Regions from separate parts of the Mesorhizobium sp. M0983 genome, predicted to be linked through region 3. Evidence: predicted binding sites of a transcription regulator. Region 3 holds the regulator's gene; each other region holds the start of a gene.
What was found. The regulator PhoB, encoded in region 3, activates phosphate uptake and scavenging genes when phosphate is short. The targets are predictions, from matches to a motif close to TGTCATNNANCTGTCAT.
Positions count from the first base shown of each region.

Region 1: the regulator PhoB is predicted to act here: its motif matches at 1,651-1,667, upstream of phnF (phosphonate metabolism transcriptional regulator PhnF).
Region 2: the regulator PhoB is predicted to act here: its motif matches at 1,808-1,824, upstream of olsB (l-ornithine N(alpha)-acyltransferase).

Region 1 is NZ_JAMYNH010000014.1:114,746-118,901, reverse strand. It holds gene NKH71_RS23375 (carbon-phosphorus lyase complex subunit) at 1-495, opposite strand, end outside; gene phnH (phosphonate C-P lyase system protein PhnH) at 497-1,108, opposite strand; gene phnG (phosphonate C-P lyase system protein PhnG) at 1,108-1,569, opposite strand; gene phnF (phosphonate metabolism transcriptional regulator PhnF) at 1,704-2,447, shown strand; gene NKH71_RS23355 (zinc-binding alcohol dehydrogenase family protein) at 2,466-3,482, opposite strand; gene NKH71_RS23350 (ABC transporter permease) at 3,552-4,156, opposite strand, start outside.
Region 2 is NZ_JAMYNH010000014.1:52,194-56,349, forward strand. It holds gene NKH71_RS23095 (hybrid sensor histidine kinase/response regulator) at 1-1,738, shown strand, start outside; gene olsB (l-ornithine N(alpha)-acyltransferase) at 1,888-2,763, shown strand; gene NKH71_RS23105 (trimeric intracellular cation channel family protein) at 2,773-3,405, opposite strand; gene NKH71_RS23110 (TetR/AcrR family transcriptional regulator) at 3,481-4,131, shown strand.
Region 3 is NZ_JAMYNH010000003.1:72,850-77,005, forward strand. It holds gene xylF (D-xylose ABC transporter substrate-binding protein) at 1-288, opposite strand, end outside; gene NKH71_RS06810 (ROK family protein) at 574-1,818, shown strand; gene phoB (phosphate regulon transcriptional regulator PhoB) at 1,828-2,517, opposite strand; gene phoU (phosphate signaling complex protein PhoU) at 2,534-3,241, opposite strand; gene pstB (phosphate ABC transporter ATP-binding protein PstB) at 3,274-4,077, opposite strand; gene pstA (phosphate ABC transporter permease PstA) at 4,074-4,156, opposite strand, start outside.

The DNA.
Region 1 (4,156 bases), on a different contig from region 3:
GATCAGGCCTTCGCGAGCGAGGATGGCCGAGACGCGCGGCATCGCCTCCGCTTCGCCTGCACGCTGCTCCGGTTCGGCGACTTCGCCGCCGGCGGCAAGCTCGGGATCGAGCAGCCGGTGGGTGTAGTCGAAAGTCGGGCCGAGCAACTGCCCGCCGGGCAGGTCCTTGTAGGTCGCCGACACGCGCCGTTCGACCAGCATCGAGCCGGTTTCGATCGCCCTGGTATAGCCGAAGCGCGGCAGCGTCGTGCGATAGGCGCGAACCAGGAAGATCGCCTCGATCATGTCGCCGCGCGCCTGGACGATGGCGAGTGCCGCCAATTCCCTGTCGTAGAGCGAACCTTCGCTCATCACCCGGTCGACGCCGAGCGCCAGCTGCTCGACGATCTGGTCGAGCCGAAGTGCGGGCACCGAGCGATCGCCGCGCCGGCGGTCGGCGAGCAATTTGTGGGCGTTGCGGATGGCCGCTTCACCGCCTTTTACCGCGACATACATCCTACGCCTCCATCGTCTTAATGCGCGTCGTGCGCGGCAGGCAGGCAATTGCGTCGGACGTGGCGAGGATGATGTCGACACCCCGCGGAAAGCGCTGATTGTTCTGCTTCCATTGCTCGACGAAATGACGCGGCATTTGCGCCGGCGCGATCGTCGCCGTCTTCTCGATGCCCGGGCCTTCGAGCAGCAGCGGAGCGCCGGAGACGAGATCGCCGACCTCGAGGATCAGCGTCGTCGAACGATCGGGATAATCCTGGGTGCCTTGCGAAAACCCGTCGAGCGCCATCATCTCGGCCGGCGTGGCAATCAGCGCGAAATGTGCGTCGGCCGGGGTGTTGGCCAGCGGCGCGCCGGTATGGAAGCCAAGCCAGGATTTCACCGCCGCCGACCCCTGCAAAGCCGGGTCGAGCCAGAGCGGCGTGTCGTTGTCGCACAGCGCCAGAGCAATGGCACCGGCGGTGGCCGACAGCGGCACGGGGGGGTGGGCGAGGGCCGGCAAGGGCTGCACGCTGCCCGGCCGCGCCATCGCGTCCATCACAGCGCGGAATACGGTCTGCGCGTTGAATACCGGATCGGCGAAGCCGCCTTCGATCGATTGAGTGGCGAGGTCCATCAGTCTTCTCCGCGCACCATTGTGAAGAAATCGACCTTGGTCGCCGCCGTCTCGGCGCGGCGCTGGTCACGGGCCTTGGCCAGTGCCGCCTGCAAGGGCGCGACGAGCCTGGTCTCGACCCCGTTGCGGTGGGCCGGGTCCTGCCACAGCGCATCGGCGATTGCTGCCAGCCTTGCCTTCTGCTTGTCGCGGCCGAGCGCATAGCAGTGGCCGACATGGCCGGACGCAAGCCGCACCGTGGCACGGGTGACCGTCGCCTCGCCGACATTGAACGGCGCGCCGCTGCCGCCGATGCGGCCGCGCACGGTAACCAGGCCGGTTTCGGGGCCACGCAGAAGTTCCGCTTCACAAGGCAGGCCGGCTTCGTCCCAGAGGCGGACAATGTCGTCCCCGGCCGATTGCGCCAGCGTCGCCATTACGGCCTTGCGCTCGGCCTGCTCTCGCGCTTCCCGTCCTCGCATGGCCGCTACTCCTCGTCTGCGTGCATTTGTCGATTGATATAGACAACTATACAAATTATATCTATTATCTAGCGCGTGTCTATGACGTGTACGTGACACGGGCCAAAAGGTCGGCGCAAAGATTGGGGCGGGAAATGATCGGGCAAGCAAACAGCATCGAGCGGCGCAGCGGTGTCGCGCTATGGCGGCAGATCGCCGACCAGATCCTGCACTCGATCGCCGTTGGCGATTTTCCCGAGAATGCCGCGCTGCCGCCGGAGGTGGCACTTGCCGAACGCTATGGCGTCAACCGCCATACGGTGCGCAGCGCTATCGCAGCCCTGGTGCAGGAGGGTGTGCTCAAGGCGGAGCAAGGGCGTGGCACCTTCGTGCTGTCGCGAAAGCGGCTGTCCTATCCGATCGGCGCCCGCACCCGCTTTTCCGAGGGATTGCAAGGACAGGCGTCCGAGCGGCATATCACCTTGCTCGCCTCATCGGTCGAGCCGGCCAACCGTCGTGTCGCAGAGGGCTTAGGCCTTGCGCAGGGGGCCGACGTGATACGCCTGGAAACGCGGGGCGAAGCCGATGGAATGCCGGTGTCCCGCGCTGCCGGCTGGTTCGATGCCAGGCGCTTTGCCGGCATCGATGCTGCCATGGCAGAAACCGGTTCGATCACGGCATCGCTGGCACGTTTCGGCATCGACGACTATCTCCGGCAATCGACCGTGCTGTCGGCGCGCCATGCCGATGCCGCCGACCTTGCCGACCTCGACCTGCAGCCCGGCGCCATCGTGCTGGTGACGGTCGCCGTCAACGTCACGCCCGACGGTCAGCCGATCCAGTTTTCGGAGTCGCGCTTCCCGGCCGAGCGGATCGAACTCAGACTGTCGGCGCTTTGAGACGCGGCTATCGTTGTGTCATCCGACCTGGATGACCGCCTTGATCAGCCCGGATTTCTCATGTGCCCAGCGGGCGAGGTCGCGCGGCGTCTCGCCAAGCGTGGTGCGGTGGGTGACTAGCTTTGCCAGCGGCACCGCACCGTTGCGGATTGAAGCGGCGACATGGTCGAAATCGGCGCGCAGAGCGTTGCGGCTGCCGATCAGCATCATCTCGCGCTTGTGGAATTCGGGATCGGAAAAGGCGATGTCGTCCTTGACGACGCTGACCAGCACCAGCGTGCCGCCATGCGCGACATGGGCGAAGGCCGACTGCACCGACTGGGTGTTGCCGGTGGCGTCGAAGACCACGTCAAAACCATCGCCGTCGGTCGCCTGTCGCACCAGATCGGCGGCGGCTCCCCGCGAACCGTCGAGGGTCGCGAAGCCGAGTCCGCTTTCGGCAAAGCCAAGCCGTTCAGCGCTCATGTCGAGCAGCGTCACGTCGAGCCCGGCGATCCGGGCGAACAGCGCCGTGCCGAGGCCGATCGGGCCGGCGCCGATGACCAGGGTACGCGCGCCCGATTGAGCCAGCGAGCGCCGCACCGCATGCGCCCCGATCGCCAGGAATTCGACGGCGGCCGCATCGGCCAGCGACAGGCCGTTTGCCGGATAAAGATTTTGCGCCGGCACCAGGATCTGCTCGCACATGGCGCCGTCGCGATGGACGCCGAGCACCTCGATCCTGACGCAGCAATTCGGCTTGCCTTGCCGGCAGGCGATGCATTTGCCGCAGGCGAGATAGGGATTGACGATCACCGCTTCGCCTATTGCCAGATCGACGCCTTGGCCGGTCTCCAGCACGGTCCCCGAGACTTCATGGCCCATGATGCGGGGATAGGCGAGGAACGGGTGCTTGCCTTCAAAAATGTGATAATCGGTGCCGCAGATGCCGACATGACTGACCGCAACCAGCGCCCAGCCCGAGGGCGGCGCGCCAGGCGCCGGGCGATCTTCGAGGACAAGTTCGCCGGGCGAGCGGCAGACGACGGCTTTCATGCTTCAATCCAGTCGGTTCATGGCACCGCCGGCTCTGCTGTTGCGAGGCCGGCGGCTGTTAGGGGCGATCTATTTGCCGCGGCGGCGCAGCCCGTCGAAATAGACGATGACGATGATCAGCACCCCGGTGATGATGCGCTGCCAGAAGGCGTTGACGTTGAGCAGATTGGCGCCGTTGTTGATGGTGGCAAGGATGAAGGCGCCGAGCAGCGGCCCGTGCACGGAGCCGACAGCGCCGAACAGCGACGTGCCGCCGATCACCGAAGAAGCGATCGCCTGCAATTCCCAGCCCTCGGCCTGCGTCGGATTGCCGATGCCGATGCGCGACGCGAGCAGCACGCCGACGAAGGCCGCACACAGCCCCGACAATGTATAGGCCATGTAGATTGTGCGCTGGACGTTGACGCCCGACAGACGCGATGCCTCGGCGTTGGAGCCGACCGAGAACAGGTAGCGGCCCCAGCGGCTGTGGTGCAGGAAGATGTAGGCCGGAATGCCGACCAGGATCACCATCCAGAACAGATTGGGGACGCCGACGAAGGAACTGCGCGAGAACGTCTGGAAGGCGTCGTTGTTGATCGAGATCGAGTTGCCGTTGGTCATCAACAGGCCGATGCCACGCAGCGAGGTCAGCGTCGCCAGGGTGATGATGAAGGGTGGCAAGCCCATCTTGA
Region 2 (4,156 bases), on a different contig from region 3:
CTTTTCCGACCATGAATGCCTGAGTTCCACTGATGTCGCCATTCGCACGCCGGACGGCCCACGCTGGTTCTCTTGGATCGAGCTGTCGGTGCGCGACAAGGACAGCGGCGCCGTTTCGCATCGCGCCATCGCCCGTGACATCACCGCCCGCAAACGCGCCGAATCCTCGCTGATCACCGCCCGCGAACGGGCCGAATATGCGAGCCAGGCCAAATCGCGCTTCCTCGCCACCGTCAGCCACGAGATACGCACGCCGATGAACGGCATCATGGGCATGGCCCGGCTTCTCGCCGACACCAGCCTTTCGCCCGAGCAGCGGACCTATGTCGGCGCCATCTCGACCTCGGCCAGCGCGCTGCTGGCGCTGATCGAGGACCTGCTCGACTATTCCAAGATCGAGGCCGGCCGCTTCGATCCCGAACCGCAACCGATGTCGGTGCGCGAGATCGCCGACAATGTCATCGAGCTTTTGGCGGCGCGGGCTTTTGCCAAGGATATCGGCCTCGGCTGCCATGTCGAACCCGACGTGCCGCAGCTGATCACCGCCGACCCCGGCAGGGTCAGGCAGGTGCTGCTCAACCTTATCGGCAATGCCGTCAAGTTCACCGACAGCGGCGGCGTCCTGGCAAGCATCGGCCGCGTCCGCACCGAAACCACCAACCGCATCCGCTTCACCATCACCGACACCGGCCCCGGTCTGCGCGAGGAGGACATGGAGCGCATCTTCGAGGACTTCGAACAGGCTGACGGCACCTCGACCCGTACGCATGGTGGTGCCGGCCTCGGTCTCGCGATTTCCAAGCGCCTGGTGACGGCGATGGGCGGCACTATCTCGGTGTCGAGCCGGCTTGGCCAGGGATCCGAATTCGTCTTCGAGATTCCCGCTATTTCCGCCGTCGAGGCGCTGCAGATCCGCCAGAACGCGCTGTTGGGCCGGCATGCGGTAATCGTGTCGAAGAACCTGGTCGAGGCCGAAGCCATCGCCCGCACCATTCGCGCCAATGGCGGAACGGTCGATCTGGCCGCCGCCGCCGCCCAGGCCGCCCCTTTCGCCGAGGGCTGCAACGTGCTTCTGGTCGATGCTGCCATGGAGCAAAGCGACGGCAGGCTGCTCAGGCGCCTGCGCCAGAGCGGATTTGTCGATTGCGAGGCGGTGACGCTGATCGCGCCGACCGACCGCGGCATGCTTGGCGAGTTCCGTGCCAACGGTTACGCCACCTTCCTGGCGAGGCCGGTGCGCGGCGAGACATTGCTGCGCGTGCTTTTGACCAGCCACGCACCGGTCATCGCCGAGCCGCAACCGCAAAAGCGCGGCGCGCAGGCTGGGCACGCCATTGGCGGCCGCCAGCAGGGCCTGTCGGTGCTGATCGCCGAGGACAACGACATCAACGCCATGCTGGCCCGCGCCACCCTCCTGAAGGCCGGGCATCGGGTGAAAGTGGTCGGCAACGGCAAGGCCGCGGTCGAGGCGGTCATCAGCACCGGCCATAAGCACCGCTACGACGTGGTGCTGATGGACCTGCATATGCCTGTCATGGACGGGCTGGACGCCATCGCCGCCATCCGCCGCCATGAGGAGGAGACCGCGGTTCCGCCGGTGCCGATCATGGTGCTGTCGGCCGACAGCCAGGAAAAGACCCGCCACGCCGTGCTCGCCCACGGTGCGAGCGGCTTCGTCACCAAGCCGCTCGACCCTGATGCCCTGGTTCATGCGGTTGAAGGGCAAGTGGCCGCTTGAGGCACAACATAGACGGTCGATAGATTACCCAGCCGACGAAGTATTGCCCGCAGAGCCGTATCACGGTACTGTCACAATCCTGTTGCACCTACACCGTATCCCCGTGCCAAGAGGGATGGCTCGAAGGAGAATCACTCGTGCATACAGTCATGCCGGAATGTGATGCTCGGCCGAACGCCAGCGGGCCTTTGCTCGTCGGCCGGAACGCCGATGCCGTCATAAAAGGCGCATCGCTCGGCCGCATCGGCAATCTCGAAGTGCGGCTCGCCCGCAACGAGGCCGAGATCGCCGCCGCGCAGGAAGTGCGCTACCGGGTGTTCTACGACGAGCTTGGTGCCAGGAAGGACCTGTTCCAGATGCAGGACCGCCGCGATGCCGACCGCTTCGATCCCCTCTGCGACCATCTGCTGGTCTTCGATACTTCGCTTTCCGGTCCCGAGCATCGCCGCATCGTCGGCACCTACCGCCTGCTGCGGCAGGAGATTGCCGCGGCGGCGGGCGGCTTCTATTCCGAAGGCGAATTCGAGTTGACCAAGCTGATCGCGCGACATCCCGGCCAGCGCTTCCTCGAGCTCGGCCGCTCCTGCGTTCTGCCGGAATACCGCTCCAAGCGCACCATCGAGGCGCTGTGGCAAGGCATCTGGGCCTATATCAATCATTACGGCATTGGCGTGATGACCGGCTGCGCGTCGTTCCACGGCACCGTGCCGGCGGCACATGCAGAGGCGCTGACCTATCTTGCCCACCACTGCCGGACGAATTCATCGTGGGACGTGCGTGCCGTCGCCGGGCGCTATTGTTCGATGGATCTGATGCCGATCGAAGCCGTTAACACCAAGGCGGCGATCGCCGCGATGCCGCCGCTGGTCAAGGGCTATCTGCGCGTCGGCGCGCGCATCGGCGACGGCTGCGTCATCGACCGTGAATTCTCGACGGTCGACGTGTTCGTGGTGATGCCGGTCAAGGAGATCGGTGCCCGCTACGTCAATTATTATGGCGGGGAAGCGCAGCGGTTTGCAGCCTGACACCTTAAATCAGGGAATATCTTCCGGACGCCGGCCAGGCTTGCTTTTGTAGGACGGAAAGGCCCAGCCGAATTTCAGCGCGCCGCCGCGTACGCAGAAAGCCGCCATGAAACCTGCCAGGCCCGACGCAAGCGGCGGCAGTCCGGCGAAATCGCCAAGTGTGTAGAGGCCGGCGCCGGCAAGCGCTGCGGTAACGTAGATTTCCGGTCTCAGGAGCACCGAAGGCTCGCCTGTCAACAGATCGCGCAGAATGCCGCCAAGGGTTGCGGTGAGCATGCCGGTGACGATCGAAACTGCAGGTGACCCGGTGATCGTCAGCCCCTTGGCCGCGCCAATCACCGAAAATGCGGCAAGACCTATGGCGTCGAGCCAGAGCAGCAATTTGTAGCGCGACTCGAAACGATGTGCGCTGAAGAAGACGACGACCGCCACCGCCGCACAGATTAGCACATAGTCGCGGTTTCCCACCCAGAACACGGGCACGTTGAGGATGACGTCGCGAAACGTTCCGCCCCCGATGCCGGCAACGCTAGCCAGAAACAGGTAACCGATAATGTCGAGCTGTTTGCGCGAGGCGGCCAGCGCACCGGTCGCCGCGAAGACGGCGACGCCGGCATAGTCGAGAAGCTCGATCGGGTTCATGGAGGGAATAATGAAATACCGAGTGGGGAATAGCGAGTGGCTCCTGCGAATCTGGATTGACTCCAGATAAATTAAATGATTGAATTGTTCATTCAATTATTTGGGTGGACGTCTATGTCCCCTCGCCGCTACAGCATGGCTTCCCGGACTGCCGCCTTCGCCAAGACGAGGCAGCGCATTCTCGACGCGACAATCAAGCTGCACACCCAGAACGGCATCTTTGGCACGACTTGGAAGGATATCGCTACGGAAGCCGATGTCGCCGTTGGCACCGTCTACAAGCATTTTCCTACTCTGGATGACCTGGTGCCGGCGTGCGGCGAATTGCTGATGGAGCGCCTGCGTCCTCCGTCGCCCGAAGCAGTGACGGAGATAATCGGCGACGCGACCGATCCTGAAGAACGGCTCCGCCGGGTCGCCAACGAGCTGTTCGCCTTCTACCAACGTGGCGGACGGCATCTCGAAAGCGACCTGCGCGAGCGCGAGCTTCCGGCCATGCGGGAATGGGAGGAATACCTGCGACACATGGTGGCCGGATTCGTGCGTGAGGCACTGGCGCACGACGGTCCGGGCGATGATGTCGTGCAGGCAATCAGCTTTCTATTCGACTTTCCGACGTTCAACGCCATGCGGATACGCGGCATGACGGTGGACCTCGCCGTCGAAACGGCAACGACAATGGCGCTCTGCTGGCTCAAAGGCAGAGGCCGGACGAGCACGTCTTGAGCGAACAGAATGCGGGAGGCGAAAC
Region 3 (4,156 bases):
TATCGCCGAGGCGTCCTGCGCCAGGATGATCAGTGCGTTGGCGCCCTGCGAGATCAGGCTCTCGACGTCGGTGAGCTGCTTGCCGGGGTTGGACTGTGCGTCGGCGGAAATATACTTGTCGCCTGCGGCCTCGATGGCCGCCTTCATTGCGGCTTCGTCGGTCTTCCAGCGCTCTTCCTGGAAGTTCGACCAGGAAACGCCGATGACCTTGTCCTTAGCCTGCGCCACCGACGCAAGCGCCAGCGTCATGGCGACACCCGCCAGAATGGCGGTCGTGAATTTCTTCATCATATCCTCCCTGCGCCGCGTACGGCGTGACCAATTGGCCCCAAAGGCCAGCTTAGAGGCGCTAATTTTTTCGAGCCTCGAAAAAATACTGGCCCGATCTCCCGCTGCTGTCAACATCGATTCTGATGGATTTTGATGTTGCTGCGAGTTTTTCGAGCTTCGGAATAAACGATGACAGCGCCACCTGCATCTGACACTATTTGCCTCATCTGACACTATTTGTCGGCATTACCGACGGCTTCCGGTTCATGAGCGGCCGCGGCAAACCGGGAGGAAAGCAAAACGATGTCGGTCGGAATCCGCCATGACGATTTGCGCCGGCGCAACCGGGCGATGGTGATCTCGGCCGTGCGCCGGGCCGGCCAGCCATCGCGTACGGAGATCGCCGCAACCACCGGCCTCAGCCATTCGACCATATCGGCGATCTCCTCCGACCTGATACGGGAAGGCATCCTCGCCGAGAGCAAGGCAAGCGAACCCGTTTCGTTGAAACGCGGTCGTCCGCAGGTCGGCCTCGCCCTCAATCCGGAAGCGGCGGCGGTGCTGACCGTGGTGTTGTCGCTGAATTTCCTGTCGGCCGCCATCATCGACTATGCGGGGCAGGTGGTCGCCGAGGAACAGCGCCGGCTGGACACGCTGACCATGCCGCGCGACGAACTGATCCGCGAATGCATGGCCATCGTCCGGCGCCGGCTGGACGATCCAGATCTTGACGTCCGCAGTGTCGCCCGCATCGCCCTGGCGATTCAGGGAATTACCGACTCCCCTGCACGCGCCATGCTGTGGTCGCCGATCACGCCGCAGACGGACATCGCCTTTGCCGACATGCTGGAAGATGAATTCGGCATCCCGGCCACGGTGGAGAACGACTGCAATATGATGGCGGTGGCTTTGCGCTGGCGCGATCCGGATCGCTATCGCGACGACTTCATCGCCATCCTGCTTTCGCACGGCATCGGCATGGGGCTGGTGTTGAAGGGCGAGCTGTTCACCGGCACGCATTCCTCGGGCGGCGAGTTTGGCCACATGATCCATCGTCCGGGCGGCGCGCTCTGCCGTTGCGGGCGGCGCGGCTGCATCGAGGCCTATGCCGGCAATTACGCCATCTGGCGCAACGCCACGCAGATGAGCGAAGACAGCCAACCGGTCGCCGACGTCAGCGACGCCGACATGCGCGCGCTGGCGGTTCGGGCGCGCGAGAAGGACGGGCCGGAACGCGAAGCCTACCGCAAGGCCGGCGAAGCGCTGGGTTTCGGTCTCGGCTCGCTGTTCGCGCTGATCGATCCGGCACCGGTCGCAATGGTCGGCGCCAGTGCCGCCGCCTTTGATCTGATCGAGCCGGCCTTGCGGAAGGCCATCGCCCAGACCGCCGGCGGCCAGCATTCGGGCTCGATCTCCTTCGATACCGAGCCGAACGAATTGCCGCTGATCCGCGAAGGCTGTGCAATGCGGGCGTTAAGCTTCGTCGACCAGCAGATTTTCGCGCCGGGCGCGCAAATGAGGCCCGGCGTCAGAAAGAACGTAGCCTGACTGGGCGGGTCAATCTTCCCTGATCGCGTAGCCGGCACCGCGGATGGTGCGGATGACATCAGGCATGCGGCCGTTGTTGACGGCTTTGCGCAGCCGCCCGACATGCACGTCGACGGTGCGTTCGTCGATATAGATCGTCTCGCCCCAGACATTATCGAGTAACTGGCTGCGCGAGAAGACGCGGCCCGGATGCCGCATCATGAATTCGAGCAGCCGGAATTCGGTCGGCCCGAGCCGGATCTCGGTCTTCTTGCGATACACCCTGTGCGATTCGCGATCGAGCACGATGTCGCCGACCTTCAGCACGCTGGACAGCACTTCCGGCTTGGCGCGGCGCAGCAGCGCCTTGACCCTGGCCATGAATTCCGGTGTCGAAAACGGTTTGACCAGATAGTCGTCGGCGCCGGTCGAAAGACCGCGTACCCGGTCGCTCTCCTCGCCGCGCGCGGTCAGCATGATGATCGGCAGCCGTTCGGTTTCGGGGCGCACCCGCAACCGGCGGCAGAGCTCGATGCCGGAAACCGCTGGTATCATCCAGTCGAGCACCAGAAGATCGGGCACATTCTCCTGCAAACGGATCTCGGCTTCGTCGCCGCGTGTCACCACCTCGACCTGGTAGCCTTCGGATTCGAGATTGTAGCGGAGCAGCACACCCAACGGCTCCTCGTCCTCCACCACCATTATGCGTGGTGCGATCATCGGCTGGGCACCCCCATCATGTCGCCGGTGCGGACATTGTCGTTTCGTCTTGCTTCGGACGATTGACCGGCAATTGCTCGCCGGTCAGCACATAATACGCATTTTCGGCGATGTTGGTGACATGGTCGCCGATCCGCTCCAGATTCTTGGCGCAGAACAGCAGATGCGTGCAAGCGGTGATGTTGCGCGGGTCTTCCATCATGTAGGTCAACAGTTCGCGGAACACCGACGTATATTTGACGTCGATGCGCTCGTCGGCGGCGCGTAGCTTGGCCAACGCGGCCGCATCGCCTGCAGCATACTCCTCGATGACGCCCTGCACCTGGATGAGCACCAGCTGCGCCATCGCATCGATGGAATGCGATAGGTCGCGCGGTGTGACGCTAAGGCCGACCGCACTCACACGCTTGGCGATATTCTTGGCAAGGTCGCCGATGCGTTCGAGATCGCCGGCCATGCGGATCGCCCCGACGACATGGCGCAGATCGTGGGCCATCGGCTGGCGCTTGGCGATCAGGGTGATGGCGCGGTCGTCCAGTTCGCGTTGACGCGCATCCATGATGGCATCGTCGGAAACGACGCGTTGCGCCAGCACGTTGTCAGAATTCAACAGGGCCTTGGTCGCCCCGCCGACCATCGAACCGGCGAGGTCGGCCATGTCGCGGATCAGCTTGCTGATCTGCTCGAGATCCTCGTCGAAAGAAGCGACTGTGTGTTCGCCCATGGTCCTGTCCTTATATGCATGATCGGAACGGCTCAGCCGAAGCGGCCGGTGATGTAATCCTGCGTGCGCTTCTCGCGGGGCGACGTAAAGATCTTCTCGGTCCGGTCGAACTCGACCAGTTCACCCAGATACATGAAGGCGGTCTGGCGCGACACGCGCGCCGCCTGCTGCATGTTGTGGGTGACGATGACGATCGTGTAATCGGCTTGCAACTCGTCTATCAGCTCCTCGATCTTGGCGGTCGACAGCGGGTCGAGTGCCGAAGCCGGCTCATCGAGCAGAATGACTTCCGGCTTCACCGCCACGGTGCGGGCAATGCAAAGCCGCTGCTGCTGGCCGCCTGACAGGCTCAAGCCGCTGGCGTTGAGCTTGTCCTTGACCTCGCCCCACAGCGCGGCCCGCTTCAACGCTTGTTCGACGCGGCCGTCCATTTCGGACTTGCCGAGATTCTCATAGAGCCTGACCCCGAAGGCGATGTTCTCGTAGATCGACATAGGGAACGGCGTCGGCTTCTGGAACACCATGCCGATCTTGGTCCTCAGGAGATTGAGATCCTGCGAGCGGTCGAGAATGTTCTTGCCGTCGAGCAGCACCTGGCCCTCGGCTGTCTGCTTCGGGTAGAGTTCGTAGATGCGGTTGAACACACGCAGCAGCGTCGATTTCCCGCAGCCCGAAGGGCCGATGAAGGCAGTGACGCTGCGCTCGGGCAGCGACAAGGTGATGTCCTTCAACGCCTTGCTCTGGCCGTAGTAGAAGTTGAGGTTCTTGACCTCGATCTTCGTCTTCTCGGCGACCGTTTCGGTCATCGTCATGTCCGGGGACAACATCTGTGTCATCTGTCCTCTCTGCGTCCGGTAAGGCTGCGGGCGAGGATGCTCAAGCCCAGAACCGTCAGGGTGATTATGAGTGCGCCGG